DNA from 2 places in the Mesorhizobium sp. Arg314 genome. Region 1 is predicted to be linked to the other one. Evidence: predicted binding sites of a transcription regulator. Region 1 holds the regulator's gene; the other holds the start of a gene.
What was found. Region 1 encodes PhoB, which activates phosphate uptake and scavenging genes when phosphate is short. Its sites were predicted from a motif close to TGTCATNNANCTGTCAT; they were not measured.
Positions count from the first base shown of each region.

Region 2: a site for PhoB is predicted at 6,496-6,512, ahead of ACWGS9_RS06640 (PhoX family protein). Genes of this name have one in related genera too.

Region 1 covers NZ_JBSKBP010000013.1:56,482-66,463, reverse strand. Annotated here, with positions in the region: gene xylF (D-xylose ABC transporter substrate-binding protein) at 1-434, opposite strand, end outside; gene ACWGS9_RS16085 (ROK family protein) at 705-1,940, shown strand; gene phoB (phosphate regulon transcriptional regulator PhoB) at 2,165-2,854, opposite strand; gene phoU (phosphate signaling complex protein PhoU) at 2,870-3,577, opposite strand; gene pstB (phosphate ABC transporter ATP-binding protein PstB) at 3,597-4,400, opposite strand; gene pstA (phosphate ABC transporter permease PstA) at 4,397-5,248, opposite strand; gene pstC (phosphate ABC transporter permease subunit PstC) at 5,252-6,238, opposite strand; gene pstS (phosphate ABC transporter substrate-binding protein PstS) at 6,305-7,363, opposite strand; gene ACWGS9_RS16050 (response regulator) at 7,858-9,982, opposite strand, start outside.
Region 2 covers NZ_JBSKBP010000004.1:200,828-210,809, reverse strand. Annotated here, with positions in the region: gene ACWGS9_RS06680 (CHAD domain-containing protein) at 1-428, shown strand, start outside; gene ACWGS9_RS06675 (C40 family peptidase) at 470-1,297, shown strand; gene ACWGS9_RS06670 (adenylate/guanylate cyclase domain-containing protein) at 1,385-2,761, opposite strand; gene ACWGS9_RS06665 (helix-turn-helix domain-containing protein) at 2,912-3,712, opposite strand; gene ACWGS9_RS06660 (SMP-30/gluconolactonase/LRE family protein) at 3,826-4,683, shown strand; gene ACWGS9_RS06655 (helix-turn-helix domain-containing protein) at 4,848-5,117, opposite strand; gene ACWGS9_RS06650 (phosphatase PAP2 family protein) at 5,196-5,903, opposite strand; gene ACWGS9_RS06645 (hypothetical protein) at 5,917-6,255, opposite strand; gene ACWGS9_RS06640 (PhoX family protein) at 6,578-8,575, shown strand; gene ACWGS9_RS06635 (phosphatidylglycerol lysyltransferase domain-containing protein) at 9,193-9,982, shown strand, end outside.

The DNA.
Region 1 (9,982 bases):
GGCTTGGCCTTGAACACCTCGCGGGCCTGCATGCGGCCGACTTCCTTGTTGTCGAAGGTCAGGTAGAACACGTCCTTGTTTTCGATCAGGCGGTCGTAGCCGACGACCGGGATGCCTTCATCGAGCGCCTTCTGCACCGCCGGACCGATCGCCGAGGCATCCTGCGCCAGGATGATCAGCGAGTTGGCGCCCTGCGAGATCAGGCTTTCGACGTCGGTCAGCTGCTTGCCCGGATTGGACTGCGCGTCGGCGGAGATGTACTTGTCGCCCGCGGCCTCGATTGCCTTCTTCATCGCCGCTTCGTCGGTCTTCCAGCGCTCTTCCTGGAAATTCGACCACGAGACGCCGATCACCTTGCCCTTCGCCTCGGCGACCGACGCCAGCGTCAGCGACATGGCAACGCCCGCCAGGATGGCGGCTGCGAATTTCTTCATGATATCCTCCCTGCGCCGTGTGCGGCGCGACCCAGACTGGCCCGAAGGCCGGCACAGAGGCTTTTTTTCGAGCCTCAAAAAAATAGTGATCCAGCAAAACGACGCTGTCAACCGCGATTCTGATGGCTTTTGATGGGTCCGGGCATTTTTTTCGACGTTCGCAATAAATAATGACATCGGCTTTGGCTTCTGCCACTATCGCTGGCGTGTCAGCGACAGGCCATGGCATCGTCACAAGGCCGCGATGACCCGGGAGGACGGTACGAGATAATGTCGGTCGGAATCCGCCACGACGATTTGCGCCGGCGCAACCGCGCCATGGTGATTTCGGCCGTGCGCCGCGCCGGCCAGCCATCGCGAACGGAGATTGCCGCCACCACCGGGCTCAGCCACTCGACCATTTCGGCGATTTCCGCCGATCTGATCCAGGAGGGCATTCTCACCGAGAGCAAGGCCAACGAGCCGACGGCGTTGAAACGCGGCCGTCCGCAGATCGGCCTGGCGCTGAACCCCGAAGCCGCCGCGGTGCTGACCGTGGTGCTGTCGCTGAACTTCCTGTCGGTCGCCGTCATCGACTACGCCGGCCAGGTGATTGCCGAGGAACAGCAGCGCCTGGACACGCTTGTCATGCCGCGCGACGAGCTGATCGGCGCATGCATGGCAATCGTCCGGCGCCGGCTGCAGGATCCCGACCTCGACGTGGGCAGCGTCGCCCGCATCGCCATGGGCATTCAGGGCATCACCGATTCCCGGGCACGCGCCATGCTGTGGTCGCCGATCACCCCGCTGACCGACATTCCTTTTGCCGACATCCTGGAGAAGGAATTCGGCATCCCCGCCACCATGGAGAACGACTGCAACATGATGGCGGTGGCGCTGCAATGGCGCGATCCCGAGCGCTATCGTGACGATTTCATCGCCATCCTGCTCTCGCACGGCATCGGGATGGGCCTTGTGTTGAAGGGCACACTGTTCACCGGCACGCATTCCTCGGGCGGCGAGTTTGGCCACATGATCCATCGTCCGGGCGGCGCGCTTTGCCGATGCGGCCGCCGCGGCTGCGTCGAGGCCTATGCCGGCAATTATGCGATCTGGCGCAGCGCCATGAAGATAAGCGAGGACGCCTCGCCGGTCGATGTCGGCGACGCCGACATGCGCGCCCTTGCCGCGAAGGCGCGCGAAAAGGACGGCCCGGAGCGCGAAGCCTACCGCCGCGCCGGCGAGGCGCTGGGATTCGGCCTCGGCAACCTGTTCGCGCTGATCGATCCGGCGCCGGTCGCCATGGTCGGCGTCAGCGCCGCCGCTTTCGACCTGATCGAGCCGGCGCTGAGAGAAGCGATCGCCCAGACCGCCGGCGGCCAGCATTCGACATCAATCTCCTTCGACACCGAACCGAACGAATTGCCGCTCATCCGCGAAGGCTGCGCCATGCGCGCGCTGACCTTCGTCGACCAGGAGATTTTCGCGCCCGGGGGCCAGGCGAGAGCGGGCAAGCACGTCGCATGAACTGCAGGCTCAAGCGCCGGGATATGCTGAGATTCAGGTCAGGCCGAGTCGAGAATGGTGGATTCCGAGAACCGGCCTACGCCGGCCGTAGCCTTCATAGACGGAGACACTTGTGAGGGCTTCGGCCGGCGAAGGCCGGAACGGAGCGTACTTAAGTACGTGAGTACCGGAAGCGCAGGAAGCCACCATTCGCAGGCCGGCCTCACCTGAATATCGGCATATCCCTAATCTTCCCTGATCGCGTAGCCCGCCCCGCGGATGGTGCGGATGACGTCCGGCATGCGGCCGTTGTTGACGGCCTTGCGCAGGCGTCCGACATGCACGTCGACCGTGCGCTCGTCGATATAGATCGTCTCGCCCCAGACATTGTCGAGCAGCTGGCTGCGCGAGAATACCCGGCCGGGATGCCGCATCATGAATTCGAGCAGCCGGAACTCGGTCGGGCCGAGCCTGATCTCGCTCTTCTTGCGGTAGACGCGATGCGATTCGCGGTCGAGCACGATGTCGCCGACCTTGAGCACGCTGGACAGCACCTCCGGCTTGGCGCGGCGTAGCAGCGCCTTGACGCGGGCCATGAACTCCGGCGTCGAGAACGGCTTGACCAGATAGTCGTCGGCGCCGGTCGAGAGGCCGCGCACGCGGTCGCTTTCCTCGCCGCGCGCCGTCAGCATGATGATCGGCAGCCGCTCGGTCTCGGGCCGCATCCTGAGGCGCCGGCAAAGCTCGATGCCGGAAACGGCCGGCACCATCCAGTCGAGCACGAGCAGGTCGGGAACGTTTTCCTGAAGGCGGATTTCGGCCTCGTCGCCGCGGGTCACCACTTCGACCTGGTAACCCTCGGATTCGAGATTGTAGCGGAGCAGCACCCCCAGCGGCTCCTCGTCCTCCACCACCATGATGCGTGGCGCGATCATTGCAGGTTACCCTTGTCAGGCCGCCGGCGCCGACATTGCCGTCTCGTCCTGCTTCGGGCGATTCGCGGGCAATTGCATGCCGGTCAGCACATAGTAAGCGTTCTCGGCGATGTTGGTCACATGGTCGCCGATGCGTTCGAGATTCTTGGCGCAGAACAGAAGATGCGTGCAAGCGGTGATGTTGCGCGGGTCCTCCATCATATAGGTCAGGAGCTCGCGGAAGACGGAGGTGTATTTGACGTCGATGCGCTCGTCGTCGTTGCGAAGCTTGGCCAGCGCCGTGGCATCGCCCACCGTATATTCCTGGATCACGGCCTGGACCTGGATCAGCACCAGCTGCGCCATGGAATCGATCGAATGCGTGAGGTCGCGCGGCGCCGCGCTGACGCCTACCGAACCGACGCGCTTGGCGATGTTCTTGGCAAGGTCGCCGATGCGTTCGAGGTCGCCCGCCATGCGGATCGAGCCGACCACGTGGCGAAGATCGTCCGCCATCGGCTGCCGCTTGGCGATCAGTGTGATGGCGCGGTCGTCAAGCTCGCGCTGACGCGCGTCCATGATGGCGTCGTCGGAGACGACGCGCTGTGCCAGCGCATTGTCGGTCTCGAGCAGTGCCCTGGTCGAAGCGCCGACCATGGAGCCGGCGAGATCGCCCATGTCGTTTATAAGCCGGCTGATCTGCCTCAAATCCTCGTCGAAGGAGGCGACGGTATGTTCGGCCATATTGATGTCCTCGATGAACTCAGCCGAAGCGGCCGGTGATATAGTCCTGCGTGCGCTTCTCGCGCGGCGAGGTGAAGATCTTCTCGGTCCGGTCGAACTCCACCAGCTCGCCGAGATACATGAACGCCGTCTGCCGCGACACGCGCGCCGCCTGCTGCATGTTGTGGGTGACGATGACGATCGTGTAGTCGACCTGCAACTCGTCGATCAGTTCCTCGATCTTGGCGGTAGACAGCGGATCGAGCGCCGAGGCCGGTTCGTCGAGCAGGATGACTTCCGGCTTCACCGCCACGGTGCGGGCGATGCACAGGCGCTGCTGCTGGCCGCCGGAAAGGCTCAGGCCGCTGGCGTTGAGCTTGTCCTTGACCTCGGTCCAGAGCGCGGCGCGCTTCAGCGCCTGCTCGACGCGGCTGTCCATCTCGGCCTTGCTGATCTTCTCATAGAGCCTGACGCCGAAGGCGATGTTTTCGTAGATCGACATCGGGAACGGCGTCGGCTTCTGGAACACCATGCCGATCTTGGTGCGCAGCAGGTTGAGGTCCTGCGAGCGGTCGAGGATGTTCTTGCCGTCTAGCATCACCTGCCCTTCCGCGCTCTGCTTCGGATAGAGCTCGTAGATGCGGTTGAGCACGCGCAGCAGCGTCGACTTCCCGCAGCCCGACGGCCCGATGAAAGCGGTCACGCTGCGCTCGGGCAGGGACAGGTTGATGTCCTTCAGCGCCTTCGACTGGCCATAGTAGAAGTTGAGGTTCTTGACCTCGATCTTGGCCTTCTCGACGGTCGTGTCGGCTACGTTCAGGTCGGTGGACAACATCGGTTTCATCTGTCCTCTCTGCGTCCGGTTAGGCTGCGGGCGATGATGCTCAGCCCGAGAACCGTCAGTGTGATTATGAGTGCGCCCGTCCAGGCCAGTTGCTGCCATTCTTCATAGGGGCTGAGAGCGAACTGGAAGATGGTCACCGGCAGGCTGGCCATCGGGGCATTGAGATTGCTCGACCAGAACTGGTTGTTGAGCGCGGTGAAGAGAAGCGGCGCCGTCTCGCCGGAGATGCGGGCGATCGCCAAAAGGATGCCGGTGACGATGCCTGACATTGCGGCGCGATAGGCGACCGAGCGGATCACCACCCAGCGCGGCGCGCCGATGGCGGTGCCCGCCTCGCGCAGCGCGTTGGGCACAAGGTTGAGCATGTCCTCGGTGGTGCGCACCACGACGGGGATCACCAGGATGGACAGCGCGACGGCGCCGGCAATCGCCGAGAAGTGCCCCATCGGCCGCACCAACAGCTCATAGACGAACAGGCCGACGATGATCGAGGGCGCCGACAACAGGATGTCGTTGATGAAGCGCACCACCGTGGTGAGCTTCGAGAAGCGACCATATTCGGCCATGTAGGTGCCGGCCAGCACGCCGATCGGCGTGCCGACGACGATGCCGATGATGGTCATCATGATGCTGCCGTAGATGGCGTTGAGCAGGCCGCCGGCATCGCCGGGCGGCGGGGTCATTTGCGTGAACACGGCCGGCGATAGTCCGGAGAGCCCTTTGTAGAGCAGGGCGCCGAGGATCAGCGCCAGCCAGGCAAGGCCGATGCCCGCCGCGACGACGCATAGCGCCATCATCACGGCATTCTTGCGCTTGCGGCTTTGGTGAAGCGATGCGGCTGTCGACATCGATCAGGCTCCCGTGCGGCTATCGATGCGCAACAGCATGTAGCGTGCGAGCGCGAGGATGATGAAGGTTATGATGAACAGGATCAGGCCGAGAGCCACCAGCGAGGACGTGTAAAGCGCGCCATCTGCCTCGGTGAATTCATTGGCGATCGTCGCCGAGATCGTCGTGCCCGGCGCAAACAGCGAGGCGCTGATGCGATGCGCGTTGCCGATGACGAAGGTCACGGCCATCGTCTCGCCGAGCGCGCGGCCGAGGCCGAGCATGACGCCGCCCATGATGCCGACGCGGGTATAGGGGATGGTCACGCGCCGGGTCACTTCCCAGGTCGTGCAGCCGATACCGTATGCCGATTCCTTCAGCACCGCCGGCACGGTGTCGAACACGTCCTTGGTGATCGAGGTGATGAACGGCAGCACCATGATGGCGAGGATCAGCGACGAGGTCAGCAGGCCGATGCCGTAGGGCGGGCCGGCAAACAGGCTGTTGAGGCCGGGGATGCCGTTGAAGAGCCAGATGACGAAGGGCTGGACCGTCGTCTGCAGGAACGGCGCGAAGACGAACAGGCCCCAGATGCCGTAGATGATCGAGGGAATGCCTGCGAGCAGCTCGACCGCGATGGCGATCGGGCGCCTGAGCGGGCGCGGGCAGAGCTCGGTCAGGAAGACGGCGATGCCTATACCGATCGGCACGGCGATGATGATGGCGATGGCCGAGGTGACGACGGTGCCATAGATGGGCGCCAAAGCGCCGAAATTCTCGGTGACCGGATTCCAGGATTCGGTCGTCAGGAAGGATACGCCGAATTTCGACAGCGCTTCCCACGATCCGGCGATCAGTGAGATGGCGACCCCGCCGAGGAGAACCAGCACGAGGATGGCGGATGCGCGCGTGGCCGCCCGGAAGACCGTATCGGTGAAGGCGAAACGACGCACCGTCGCTTCCCTGGTCCGCAGGGCGGACATTGTCGCGGCTTCGGAAACGGCAGTCATCTAGCCCCTCGCATCTCGAAAGAGAGACGGGAGGGCGCCGGAAGCGCCCTCCCTCGTTCCGTAGGATTACGTGCCGGAATAGAGCGGCTTGCCGTCCTTGTCGACGATGTCCTTGCCCCACATTTCCTCGACGCTCTTCACGACCGCGTCGGGCATCGGGACGTAGTCCAGTGCGCCGGCCATCTCGTCGCCCTTGGCGTAGGACCACGCGAAGAATTTGAGCGCTTCGGTCGTGGCCGCCGCGTCGTCGGGCTTCTTGTAGACGAGGATCCAGGTGGCGGAGGTCATCGGCCAGGATTCCGCGCCCGTCTGGTTGGCCAGGATGACGCCGTAGCCCGGCTTCGAGCTCCAGTCGGCATTGGCCGCGGCAGCCGAGAACGCTGCCGCCGTCGGCTCGACCTTCTTGCCGTCCTTGTTGATCAGGTCGGTATAGGTAAGCTTGTTCTGCTTGGCGTAGGCATATTCGACGTAGCCAATGGCGCCGCCGGTCTGCGCGACGTTGTTGGCGACGCCTTCGTTGCCCTTGGCGCCGATGCCCACCGGCCATTCGAGCGCGGTGTTGACACCGACCTTCGACTTCCAGTCGGCGCTGACGTCGGCGAGATAGTAGCTGAAGTTGAACGTCGTGCCCGAGCCGTCGGAGCGGTGGACAACGGCGATCGCCTGGTCGGGCAGCTTGGCGTCGGGATTGAGCTTCTTGATCGCCGCGTCGTTCCAGTTGGTGATCTTGCCGACGAAGATGTCGGCCAGCGTCGGGCCGTCCAGCACCAGTTCACCCGGCTTGACGCCTTTGAGGTTGACGACCGGAACGATGCCGCCCATCACCATCGGGAACTGCGCCAGCCCGGTGGCATCGAGGTCCTCGCCCTTCAGCGGCGCATCGGTAGCGCCGAAGGTAACCGTCTTGGCCTTGATCTGCTTGATGCCGCCGCCGGAGCCGATCGACTGGTAGTTGAGACCGATGCCGGTTTCCTTTTTGTAGGCGTCAGCCCACTTTGCGTAGATCGGATAGGGGAAGGTGGCGCCGGCGCCGGAAATGTCGGCAGCCATCGCGGCGGAGATGCTAAGGGTTGATGCCGCAGCGATTGCAATCGCAACGGCCGCCGAGCGGATGAAGTGTCTCATGTGGCCTGCTCCTGTTCGGAAGATGGTCTCTCGGCGCCCATTTCTGTCGGCGCCTGACGAGGGCAATAGCCTTCGATTATTACAGTCGCATGACAGTTTCATGTCAGCCCGGTAACGGCTGAACGGTGACGTCGGAAGAGGCCTCGGGCGGCCTCTCGGGGCCATCCGGAGTTTGCCGCGGGAATCAGCAACTTGTCTGACTTTTGAAACAAAATTTATCCCGGCGGCCGGGTCACGGCCGCCGGGAAATAAAATCCGGACGAGAGCGCGTTGCCTGAATGCCAGAGCGGATCATGGCCTGGCCATCGCCGAAAACAGGTCCGTTGGGGTAGAGTCGACGCTGTTCCATGCCGGCGGTCGCCGCTCCCGCCCGTAACCGAAAGGCGGAATCGATAGGGCTATTGTCCTGACTTGGCCTTCGCTTTGGAATGGTGCGATCGCACCATACGCATACGTCAGCCTCTCGCGGGCAGCGGCCGCCGGAGTTCGTGTCGTTAGCCGGCGTTGCGCCGTGCCTCGGCGTCGGATCCCAGCCAGCGATCGAGCTTTTCGAGCAACGCCCGCGGACTGATCGGCTTCGGCAGGTAATCGTCCATGCCGGCCTCCAGGCAGCGTTCGCGGTCGCCCTTCAGCGCATGCGCGGTGACGCCGACGATCGGCACATGCGTGCCCATGTCCTGCTCGAGCCGGCGAATGGCGCCCGTCGCCTCCAGCCCGTTCATTTCCGGCATCGACACATCCATCAGGATCATGCGCGGATTGAGCTTGCCGAAAGCATCGAGCGCCTTGCGGCCGTTGCCGACGATCTCGAAGCGATAACCGGTCTCGCCAAGGATCTGGGTGAACACCAGCTGGTTCACCTCATTGTCCTCGGCGACGAGGATGTCGAGCCCGCGCTCCGCATCGGCAGGGCGTGGACGCGCGCGCACCGGTGGCGGCTGCAGCATGGCGCGGTCCGATGCCGCCGTCGGCGCCGGCGCGGCTTGCGATGGGCCGACGGCTGGGTGCGCCGCGCCGCTGGAGTGGCGATGGCGCTGGATGGTCGCGACGAGCGTTTCCAGCAGGATCGAGGAGCGCGCGGGCTTGATCAGCTGCGCATCGATGCCGAGGTCGCGATAGGCGGTGTTGGCAAGCGACTGGTCGACCGAGGTCAGCATGATGATCGGCGTGTGCGCCAGGCCCGCGGTGCTGCGCACGATGCGCGCCATCTCGGCGCCGGTCATGCCGGGCATCTGGTAGTCGAGCACGACGCAATCGACCGGCACGCCATAGGCGGCGGCGGCAATCAGCACCTTCAACCCTTCGGCGCCGCTTTCGGCTGCGCAGGAATCGAACGTCCACGACGCCATCTGCTCGCTCAGGATCGAGCGGTTGACGGCATTGTCGTCGACGATGAGCACGCGGGCACCGGTGACGTCGACCGGCATGATGCGCTGCCCGCCCTGCTCGGCCTTGGGCAGCGTGACGGTGAACCAGAAGGTCGAACCCTTGCCTTCGGCGCTGTCGACGCCGATCGCGCCACCCATCATCTCGACCAGCCGCGAGGTGATGGCAAGGCCAAGCCCGGTGCCTTCGTGCCGCCTGGTCGAGGAGGTGTCGACCTGGCTGAACTTCTCGAACACCAGCTTCAGCTTGTCGTCCGGGATGCCGATGCCGGTGTCGGTGACCGAGATGGTGAGCCTCGTTCCCGCAGGAACCCGCTCGCCCGTGACGTCGACCAGAACATGGCCCTCGTCGGTGAACTTCACCGCGTTGCCGAGCAGGTTGGTGACGATCTGCCTGACGCGGCCGACATCGCCGACGAACTGCCTGTCGAGCCCCGGCTGCACGCGGACGATGAGCTCGAGGTCCTTCTCCTTGGCGCGCGTCGACACCAGCGTCGCCACGTCCTCGATCGCTTCGGCGAGATTGAACGGCGCCGGGTCGAGCACCAGCTGGCCGGCATCGATCTTGGAGAAGTCGAGGATGTCGTTGATGATGGTGAGCAGCGCGTTGCCGGATTTGACGATGATATCGGTGAAGGTTTTCTGCTTCGGATCGAGGTCCGACTTTGCCAGCAGCTCGGCCATTCCAAGGACCCCGTTCATCGGCGTACGGATCTCGTGGCTCATATTGGCAAGGAATTCCGACTTGGCCCGGTCCGCGAGCACGGCGCGCCGGCGCGCCTCGCTGAGCTCGGCCTCGCGCTGCTTGAGCTCGGTGATGTCGGTGGTGGAGCCTATGAGATAGAGCGAGCCATCGGAGGCGATCATAGCGCCCTTGCGCGCGAACTGGTGTCTGACGCTGCCGTCCGGCATCGTCACCGTCTCTTCGATCTCCTGCGTTTCGCCGGTGCGCAGCACGGCAAGGTCGCCGGCGATGAACGCTTCGCCGTCCGCGCCGAATATCTCGACATCGGTCTTGCCGACGGCCTCTTCCTTGCTGAAGCCTGTCAGATCGCTCCAACCCTTGTTGACGTAGAACTGCCGGAGGTCCGAGCGCTTGGCGTAGATCGACACCGGTACGTTGTCGATGAGGCTGCGGAACACCTCGTTCTCGCTCATGCTTTTCTTGAGCGCCTGCTCGCGCGCTTTGACGTCGGTGATGTCGGTGCTGGAGCCGACCAGATGCACCGAGCCG
Region 2 (9,982 bases), on a different contig from region 1:
CCACGCTGCGGCGGGCCAAAAAAGCGCTGGACAAGGCAGAGTCGCGCGGCCAGGGCGACGATTTTCACGACCTGCGCAAGGCAACCAAGACGCATTCCATGCATCTGTCGTTGCTCGGCCGCCTGTGGCCGACGCCGATCAAGGCGCGCCGCAAGGCGGTCGACAAGCTCGGCGAACAGCTCGGCGAATTGCACGACGTCTTCGTCATGCGCGCGCTGCTCGCCGCCGAAGGCGAGCCGCTCGGCCCCGCCGACGAGACCAGGCTTCTGAGCAAGCTGTTGAAGCGTTCCGAAAAGAGCCTGGCCAAGGCCTGCCTGGCCGATGCCGCCGACCTGTTCGGCGACAGCCCCAAGCGCTCGGCCAAAAAACTTGCCCGCAAAGCGCGCGACGATCTCGCCGGACCCCAGGAAGAAGCAAAAGCGGCCTGATCATGGCCTAAGTGGCGGGCCTGTGCTAATCGGCGTCTGGCATGACTGCGCCGGCCGACACCCTTCTGGATCGACTTGGCCGCTGGCTCGCCGGCCGGCTGCAGGATGAATCTTCGGGCTATGAGCCCTATACGCCATCCGATGCCGAAACACTGCGCCGTACCCTACAACCCGGCGATATCCTGCTCATCGAAGGCAACCAAAAAATATCGGCGGTGATCAAGTATCTCACCCAGTCGACCTGGTCGCATGCGGCCTTCTATGTCGGTGATGCCTTGCCGCAGCCCGATGACGGTTCGGAGCGGCCACGCCTGATCGAGGTCACGCTCGGCGAAGGTTGCGTCGCCGTACCGCTCTCGCGCTACCGCACCTACAATACACGCATCTGCCGGGCGAGCGGGCTGACTCCCGAGGATCGCGACAAGGTCGTTACCTTCATGATCGGCAAGCTCGGCCTGAGATACGACCTCAAGAACATTTTCGACATGCTGCGGTTTTTCCTCCCGGCGCCGCCGGTGCCGGTGCGCTGGCGCCGCCGGATGCTGGCATTCGGCTCCGGCGATCCGACGAGGGCAATCTGCTCTACGCTGATCGCCGAAGCCTATGGCCAGGTCCGCTATCCGATCCTGCCCGAGATCGCCCGTGCGCCCGGTCGCGCCTCGGCGCAGTCGAACTATATGCGACGGGAAATCCTGCACATCCGCCACCACTCGCTGTACACGCCACGCGACTTCGACCTGTCGCCCTATTTCCGCATCGTCAAGCCGACGCTGGAGTATGGTTTCGACTACCGGGCGGTGACCTGGGAAGACAAGGCAAGCGAAGACGCCGCAGCCGCAAAGGCTGGAGCAATCGCCTCAGACACGTGATGGCTTTCGGCCTGGGTCAGGACACGCCGTGTGGCGCGGCCGACCGCTATCCGGCCGAGGTGCGGGCGTTTCGCATGGCGGCCTGTATCACGCCGAAACCGCAATAGCGCCTTGGTCTTCGGCTCTGTGCTCGACCCAGACATGGACCGGTTCGTCCCGGCCGCGGATACTCACCGGCCCATGATCGCGCGCATTCAACTGTGTCGTGGGCGATTCCGCCTTTGCGGCCTCAATCAGTCGTGACCCAAAGCAAATATTCGCCTGAAGCTCGCGGCAGAGCGACTGCAAACGGCTGGCGACATTGACGGTGTCACCCACCACCGCGAAGGACAGATTGCGCTCGCTGCCGACCGCGCCGATGACGACTGCGCCATATTGTGCACCGATCCGAACGTCCAGGGGCGGGTACCCCCTGGACACACGCTGCACATTCCATGCTTCGAGAGCGGCGACCATCGCTTCAGCGCACTGGATGGCGCGAGTGGCGTCGTCATGGCTGGTTTGCGGAACCCCGAATGTCGCCATGATGCAATCGCCGATATAGTTATCGACGGTGCCATGGTGGTCGAAAACGACCTGCTCCATGCGACGGTGGAACTGACGCAGAAGTTCGAACACTGCTTCGGCCGGATGATCCTCGGAATAGTGTGTGAAGCCTACGATGTCGGCGAACAGCACCGCGATATCCTGCCGGCGGACCGGGCCGAAGGGCTCGTCATCCGTGGCGAGCTGGTCGACCACATTGGGCGAAAAATGCCGGGCGAGATTGGCGCGGGCGCGCTCTGCCTTGACATAGTCTTCCGACAGGTGTCGGGAACGATAGACGACCAACGCCATGATCGCGCCGATAATCAACACAACCAACATGTTGGTCGCCTGCGCGAATGTATCGACGAAGTTGGGGTTGAGATAGAGGTTCAGTCGCTCCGTCATCGGCAGCGAATAGAGGTTTGTCGCCGGAATGACGGTTCCCGGGTGAAAAATCACCCATCCCACCCCGATCGCCCACGTCAAGGCCGCGAGCGCGCCGAGATAGAGCGCCAATCGTGTCGAAAGGGTCAGCGCGCCAAGGCATACGAAAATCAGCAGGAATTTGAAGCTGCCCTCGCGCAGTTGCATCGCGGCCGGCGCGACCTCCAGCGAAAACGGGTTGGGCGTCACCAGCAGAACGGTCAACAGAATGATGTCCAGCGTACCGACGAGGTAACCGATCCACCATGGCGCCGTGCGACGGCGCGCAAAGAGAAACTGGATCAGGCCGACGAGTTGGAACAGCACGAGGCCCGCCAGCACGAAGAGCAGCGAGGCATCCCAGCGACTGATCAATGAAAAGAAGCAGGAGATCACGGCGAGCGATGCCGTACGCGCCCAGAACTGCAATCCAGCACCCTGGCGTTCTGCGCGCTCCCGCAAATTTTTCAGGCGCGAATAGCGGCGAAGTTCAAGTGTTGGCGCGGTCGGCATAAGGTCACTTCGATTTGACGGGGACGTGTCACGCATTCGGCAAACCCGCCCGCTACAATCTGGGGATCAGTGCACGAACTCTATCATGACTCAGCGCCGTCGGAGTGGTGCGCGACAAGCTCAGCCGCCAGATGCAACGATTTGGCCGTGTCAGGCCGGCAAAGGACGACGTCCCTTTGCAGGAGCGGCGCGTCGGTCGGCCGCCCCGGCATCGCGCGGGTGCGGCCCGATCGGCATGATCGCCGGAAACGGCGTCGCCCCGAAGGCAAAGGTCCATTTGTAGCCGGTGAGCTGGTCCTCCGGCGTGGTGTGCTGGTCGTGATGGGCAAGCAGCCTGGCGCGTTCGGCGAGTTCCTGGGCCTCGCGTCGCAGCATTTCCGCCGTTTCCGGCCGCATCCGCCTGGAAAAGCTGATGAAGGTCGCGGCCTGTTCCATATGGCCGATCGCCCAGCCGATGAAGTTCTTGTTGGTCATTTCGAAATGCGGCTTCAGCGGCCCCTCGAAATCCCACTGGATCGGCGTGTCGACGAGCAATTTTGCCGACAGCCCGCGCCCCAGCGCCACCAGCCCGAGTTCCTCGAGGTCGCGCAGATAGAGGAACATCGAAGCTTCGCTCAGGCCTTGCGAGCGCATGATGCCTTCGGCCGTGAATTTCTCCGACAGCATGATGAAGACGAAGAGCAGCGCCGGCCGCGCCGCCAGCCTGCGCTCGATTTCCGGCGCGACGCGGTTGGCCGGACCAGGCCCCCGGTTCATCGCGCCGAGCACGTTCTCCAGCTCGACATCCACCGCGGCGCAGATCTCCATCAGCCGGTCCAGCTTGCAGTTGCGCTCATGGAAGATGCGCTTCACCGTCGGCTCGGAAATGCCCACGCGCTCGGCCAGCGTGCGATAGGTCAGGCCCTTGGCCTTGAGCGTCCGTTTCAGCGCCTCGAAGATCGGACCGTTCATGGACTGCGCCTCATTCGTGCGAATTCGTATTGAATGGCGATACTAGCTTTGTTCTGACTTCCAGGAAAGTATCGAAAACACTAGCTCTCCGCCGTCATCACAGGAGAGCACCCATGAAACATCTGATCGCCTCAACCGCCTTCGCCGCCATCGCCGCTGCCGCTGTATCTGCCGCGCAGGCCGGCGAACTCTGGCGCGCCTCCGGCTTCGAGCAGCCGGAATCCGCCCTTGTCGATGCCGCCCACAACCGCATCGTCGTCTCCAATATCGTCGGCAGTCCCGGCGCCGTGGACGGCAACGGCTATTTGTCGCTTCTGTCGATGGACGGCAAGGTTATCGCCCGCCACTGGGTGGACGGCATGGACGCGCCCAAGGGCATGGCGATTTCCGCTGGCAAGCTCTACGCCGCCGACATCACCAAGGTGCGCGTCGTCGATCTCGCCAGTGGGAAACTGGTCGCCACCATCGAGGTGCCGGGCGCCGTGTTTCTCAACGACATGACGCAGGACAGCGCGGGCAAGGTCTACGTCAGCGACATGCTGGCCGACGCGATCTACCGCATCGACGGCGACAAGCCGGAACTGTTCGTCAAGGATGCGCTGCTGGCCTCGCCCAATGGTGTGTTCGCCGATGGCGGCAGGCTGATCGTCGCCTCCTGGGGCAAGGGCATCAAGCCCGATTTCAGCACGGCGGAGCCGGGCGGCCTGCTGTCGGTCGACCTCGCCACGAAGAAAATCACACCGCTGCCGGGCGCTCAAGAATTCGCCGACCTCGACGGGGTCATCGCCATTCGTGACACCATCTACGCCACCGCCTACATGACCGGCACGCTTTACAGCTACAAGCCTGGCGGCGCGCCGACAGCTATTGCGCAGTTCAAGCCGGGCAGCGCCGACATCGGCACCGACGGCGAAAAGATCTTCGTGCCGCTGATGGGCGAAGGCGAGATCGTGGCACTATCGCTGGAATGAGCCATGCGGCGGTGGAGAAGCCTTGAAACGCTGGCGCTGTCCCGCCGACGTTTCGGATTCATGCACTGCAGTGGCATTCTGAAGCCACCTCGGCCCGACGCGAGCCGCTCATTGCGTCAGTCCGATCCCTGCCAGCTTGTCTGGATTGCGGGCGGCTTGGCGGCTCAGCCTTGCGGGTTCTGCGCCGCGGTGATCTTGAGCCGCACACCCCTGCCGCCGCGCTCGCTGGCCTGGTTCTCGCCGATCAGCTCCACGCCGACCTCTTCGAGCGCCTGGATGACCTTCATCAGCGTGTCGACCACGCCCCTGACGACCCCGGCGCTTGCTTCCATGCGCTGGATCGTCGGCAGCGAGACTCCGGCTCGCTCGGCGAGCGTCTTCTGGTCGATGCCGGTCAACGCCCGCGCGGCGCGCATCTGTGCGGCAGTGATCATCGGCCGGAATCCATCTCTGAATCTATAAAAGATGCATATTGTAAATATTACAATGTCTCAAGCATCATTTTGCATGCATTAAACATCGTCACTGTCGGCCACCATTTTGCGTCGCTGCAGCAGGCGTGCCGCAAGCCAGCACAGCATGGCCCAGGCAAAGCCCGCGCACCAGCCGGCAAGCACGTCGGACGGCCAATGCACGCCGAGATAGACGCGGCTGGTGCCGACCAGCACGGTGATCAGCACGGCAAGGCAAAGCACGAAGATCTTCGTCCTGCGATCCGGAAGGAAGCGCGCGGCGAGCGTGCCGAGCGTGAGATAAGTCACCGCCGACAGCATGGCGTGCCCGCTTGGAAAGGACAGCGACGTCTCGTTGACCAGATGCGAGACGAGATCGGGCCGCGGCCGGTCGACCTCGAGCTTGAGCAGACTGGAAAGCACTTGCCCGCCGGCTATGGCGGCGAATACGAACAGCGCCGTCCCCGGCCTGCGGATCAAAAGCAGGTAGATGATCGTCGCCGTCGTGATCAGCACCAGCACGGCGGAGCTGCCGAGGGCGGTGACATCGCGAACAGCACCCTGCAGCCAGGCCGGGCCGATCGGGCTGTCCGGCTGCCCGACATGGCGGAAGGCAAGCAGGATTTCGGTATCGAAGGTGTGGGGCGTTGTCGCGCGCGCGGCCTCCATCGATTCCACAAAACCCCACAGCCCGCCGGCGATCACCAGCCCGGCCAGAAGCAGGGGGAATTCGATCTTGGTAAGCAATGCGCCGACGGATGGCTTCATCAAAGACCCGGGGTTAGAGCTTCTGCATATAGGGCCCAAGCGTGATCAGCGCGACGGCGGCGATCGCCAAGACCATGCCGGTCGCCTGAAGCGTATTGAGCCGTTCGCCGAAGAAAGCGATCGCCACGACATTGACCGAGACCAGCTGGATCACTGCCGACAGGCTGAACGACACCGACATGCCGAACTCGCGCACGAGCCTCAGCATGATCAGATTGCCGGCGGAATAGAGCGCGAGCGTCAAAAGCATTTTGCCGAGGCTCGGCGCCAGCCCCCATTGCTTGGCCGCCGCTGCCGCCAGCAGGAACATCACCGTCGAGGCGCCAAGCTGCGCCAGTCCCCAGAAACTCACCTTGCCGTCCCCATTTGAAGCGCCGTCGCCACGCAGGCCGCAGCCCTTGTTTCGCAAGCGGGTGAAGCCGTCAAGCTGATTGCGGCGGGCCGTGCGCGCTCACAAGGGATCGAAGCAGGGTTGTCGTAAAGGTCGCCGCTGTGACCCGGGGACTGGACGCCGCTCGATCACGGATGGCGCATCCGAAACCAAGGCAAACTCATCAGCCGGCAAACAACTATTGCAATTTGATCACGGCGATGTCACGAAAATGTGATCGGGGTGCTTTAGGGGTCGAAAGGTCAAAAACTCAAGCCACCTCAAGAAGCCAGAGGAACAGCCCATGACCGTGACCCCTGAGACCCGCTTCCGCACCAGCCAGCTCGAGGAAAATGACGGGCCGCCCGTCAACCCGACCGACAACCGCACCATGGGCGAGATCATCGCCGCGCGTTTCTCGCGCCGCGGTTTTCTCATGGGCTCGCTGGCCGTCTCGGCCATCGCCGCCACCGTCAGCCCGCTGGCGCTGGTCGCCGCCGACGAGGCGCGCGCCGCCGAAGGCTCCGCTTTCAAATTCGACGAGCTCGAGGCCGGCATCGACGACAAGCATCATGTCGCGCCGGGCTATGATGCCGACGTGCTGCTGCGCTGGGGCGACCCGCTCTTTGCCGATTCGCCGGAATTCGATCCGGCAAAACAGTCGGCCGAGGCCCAGGCAAAACAGTTCGGCTACAACAACGATTATGTCGGCTTTATCCCGATCGACGGCTCCGCCGAGCATGGCCTCCTGGTCGTCAACCACGAATACACCGACCCGCATCTGATGTTCCCCGGCATCGTCAAGGTCGTCGAGAAAGATGGCAAGAAGGCCGCCGAGGTCGCACCGCTGAGCAAGGAGCAGGTCGATGTCGAGATGGCCGCGCATGGCGGCACCATCGTCGAGATCCGCAAGCAAGACGGCAAATGGCAGGTGGTGCGCGACGGCCAGCTCAACCGCCGCATCACCTCCAACACCGAAATGGCGCTTTCCGGCCCGGTCGCCGGCCATGACCGTGTCAAGACCAATGCCGATCCGTCCGGCGCCAAGGTCATCGGCACCGTCAACAACTGCGCCGGCGGCGTCACGCCCTGGGGCACCTATGTGATGGCCGAGGAGAACATCCACGGCTATTTCTCGGGCGAGCTGCCGGAGGGCCACAAGGAAGCCGCCAATTACAAGCGTCTCGGCATCCCGGAAGGCGCCTATGAATGGAGCGCGCATTACGACCGCTTCAACCTCGCCAAGGAGCCGAACGAGCCGAACCGTTTCGGCTGGATCGTCGAGGTCGACGTCAACGACCCGAACTCGGTGCCGAGGAAGCGCACCGCCATGGGCCGCTTCAAGCATGAGGGCGCCGAATCGATCGTCGCCAAGGACGGCCGCGTCGTCTTCTATCTCGGCGACGACGAGCGTTTCGACTATGTCTACAAATTCGTCACCGCCGGCAAGTTCAATCCCGATGACCGCGCGGCCAACATGGACCTGCTCGACGACGGCACGCTGCATGTGGCCAAGTTCGCCGAGGACGGTTCGGTCGAATGGATGCCGATCGTGTTCGGAGAGGGTCCGCTGACTGCGGAGAACGGTTTTGCTTCTCAGGCCGACGTGCTGATCGAGACACGGCGCGCCGCCGACCTGCTCGGCGCCACCAAGATGGACCGCCCCGAAGACATCCAGCCCAATGCCGGCAACGGCAAGGTCTATGTCATGCTGACCAACAATTCGAAGCGCAAGGCCGAGCAGGTCGACGCCGCCAACCCGCGCGCCAAAAATGCCTTCGGCCATATCATCGAGATCGTCGAGGACGGCGGTGATTTCGCCGCCACCAGGGGCAAGTGGGAAGTGCTGTTGAAATGCGGCGATCCTTCCGTTGCCGATGTCGGCGCCACCTTCTCGACCGCGACCACCGCCAATGGCTGGTTCGGCATGCCCGACAACTGCGCCGTGGATTCTGCCGGTCGCCTGTGGGTCGCCACCGACGGCCAGGGCCCGAAAGCCACCGGCCGCACCGACGGTCTGTGGGCCGTCGACACGGAAGGGGCCGCGCGGGCGACCTCAAAACTGTTCTTCCGCGTGCCGATCGGCGCCGAAATGTGCGGCCCGCTGTTCGCGCCGGATGACCAGACCGCCTTTGTCGCCGTGCAGCATCCGGGCGATGGCGGCGAGGACTGGGAAGGTTTTGGCCGGCCTTCCTATTACGAGGATCTGTCGACCCGCTGGCCGGACTTCAAGCCGGATATGCCGGTGCGTCCGTCCGTCGTCGCCATTACGAAACAGGGCGGCGGCAAGATCGCGGTCTAATGCATGTCGCCCAGAAGTGTACGCGGTTCTGGGACAACGACATGCATAAAAACAAGGACTTAAAGCGCGTCGCCTGAATCCGTTTCAGCGCGACGCGCTTTAACGAAGGCGCGTCGGTCGAAAGAACCATCACAGACGTTGGGGATTAGCGGAGCCTCCCCAGCGTCGTCATCCCAGGGCGAAGCAGGAGCGAAGCTCCGTCGCGAGGCCCTGGGGTCCACGCCGTTACCTTGGTCGTAGGGTGCAGCGGAGCAGAATTCCGGACCGCTGCAGCGCCTCAGAGCCCCGGCATTGATCCTCGGGCCCACGCGTCCCTTCGCTCCCGCTCCGCCCGTGGATGACGAAGTCACGGCGCCTTCGAGCCAATCTCCCGGGTCCAACTATCCCGCCCGTTCAACCACGGCCATGTTCATCCTGCTTCTCGATATCCGCGAGACCGTTCCGGCCGCGATGGGCGACAGCGGGCGCTTTCGGACATTTGCCCTTCATTCGCCGCCAATTGCATCCTATATCGCGCTGGCGCGACGTGGGCGGCAATTCGGTCGCGTCCGCGATTCGGGCCTCCACAGCGGTCGCGCTGGGCTGAGGGTCCTCCCATCCACCGGCACGCGGAGCTCATGGCGCCCCTGCGCATCTATTTCGACAGGCTTCTCGACGGCGCGGCGCCCAAGGTTCCGCGGCGCGAGCTGACGCATCTCGAGCGCCTGGCGCTGATGCGCCGGCATGGCGATTTCTCGCTCGCCTATTCGACGGCCGTGCAGCAGAAACTGTCCTATTTCGGCGATGCCGACGGTTATATCGCCTTCGGCACCAAGATGAGGCACCATTTCGCGCTCGGCGATCCGGTGGTCGATCCGGCGGATCGCCCGGCCTACATCAAGCGCTTCGTCGAGGCCGCCGGCGGCCCCTGGTTCGTCCAGGTCGGCGCCGCCACGGCCAAGGTGCTGGCTGGGCTCGGTTATCAGGTCAATCGCCTCGGCATCGACACCAGCCTGCTGCTGCCGGCGCATGATTTTTCCGGCAAGCGCAACGAGACCGTGCGCTATTCCGAGCGCTGGCTGACCAGGAAAGGCTTCACGCTCGCCGAGGACAAGGACAACATGCTGCTCGACGAGGTCGGGCGGCTTTCCGACAATTGGCGCGGCGAGCGTATCGTCAAACGCTGGGAGATGGGCTTCCTCAACCGCCGCTTCGCCGACCATCTCGGCACCGACATGCGCCGCTTCGTCCTGCACAGCCCCGAGGGCGAGCTTACCGCCATCCTCGATTTCGATCCGATGTTCAGCGACGGCAAGCTCATCGGCTACACCACGGCCTTCAAGCGCAAGCAGATCGGCGCCACGCCGCATGCCGAGATCGGACTGACCAAATTCGCCGTCGACCGCTTCCGCGAGGAAGGCATCTCGG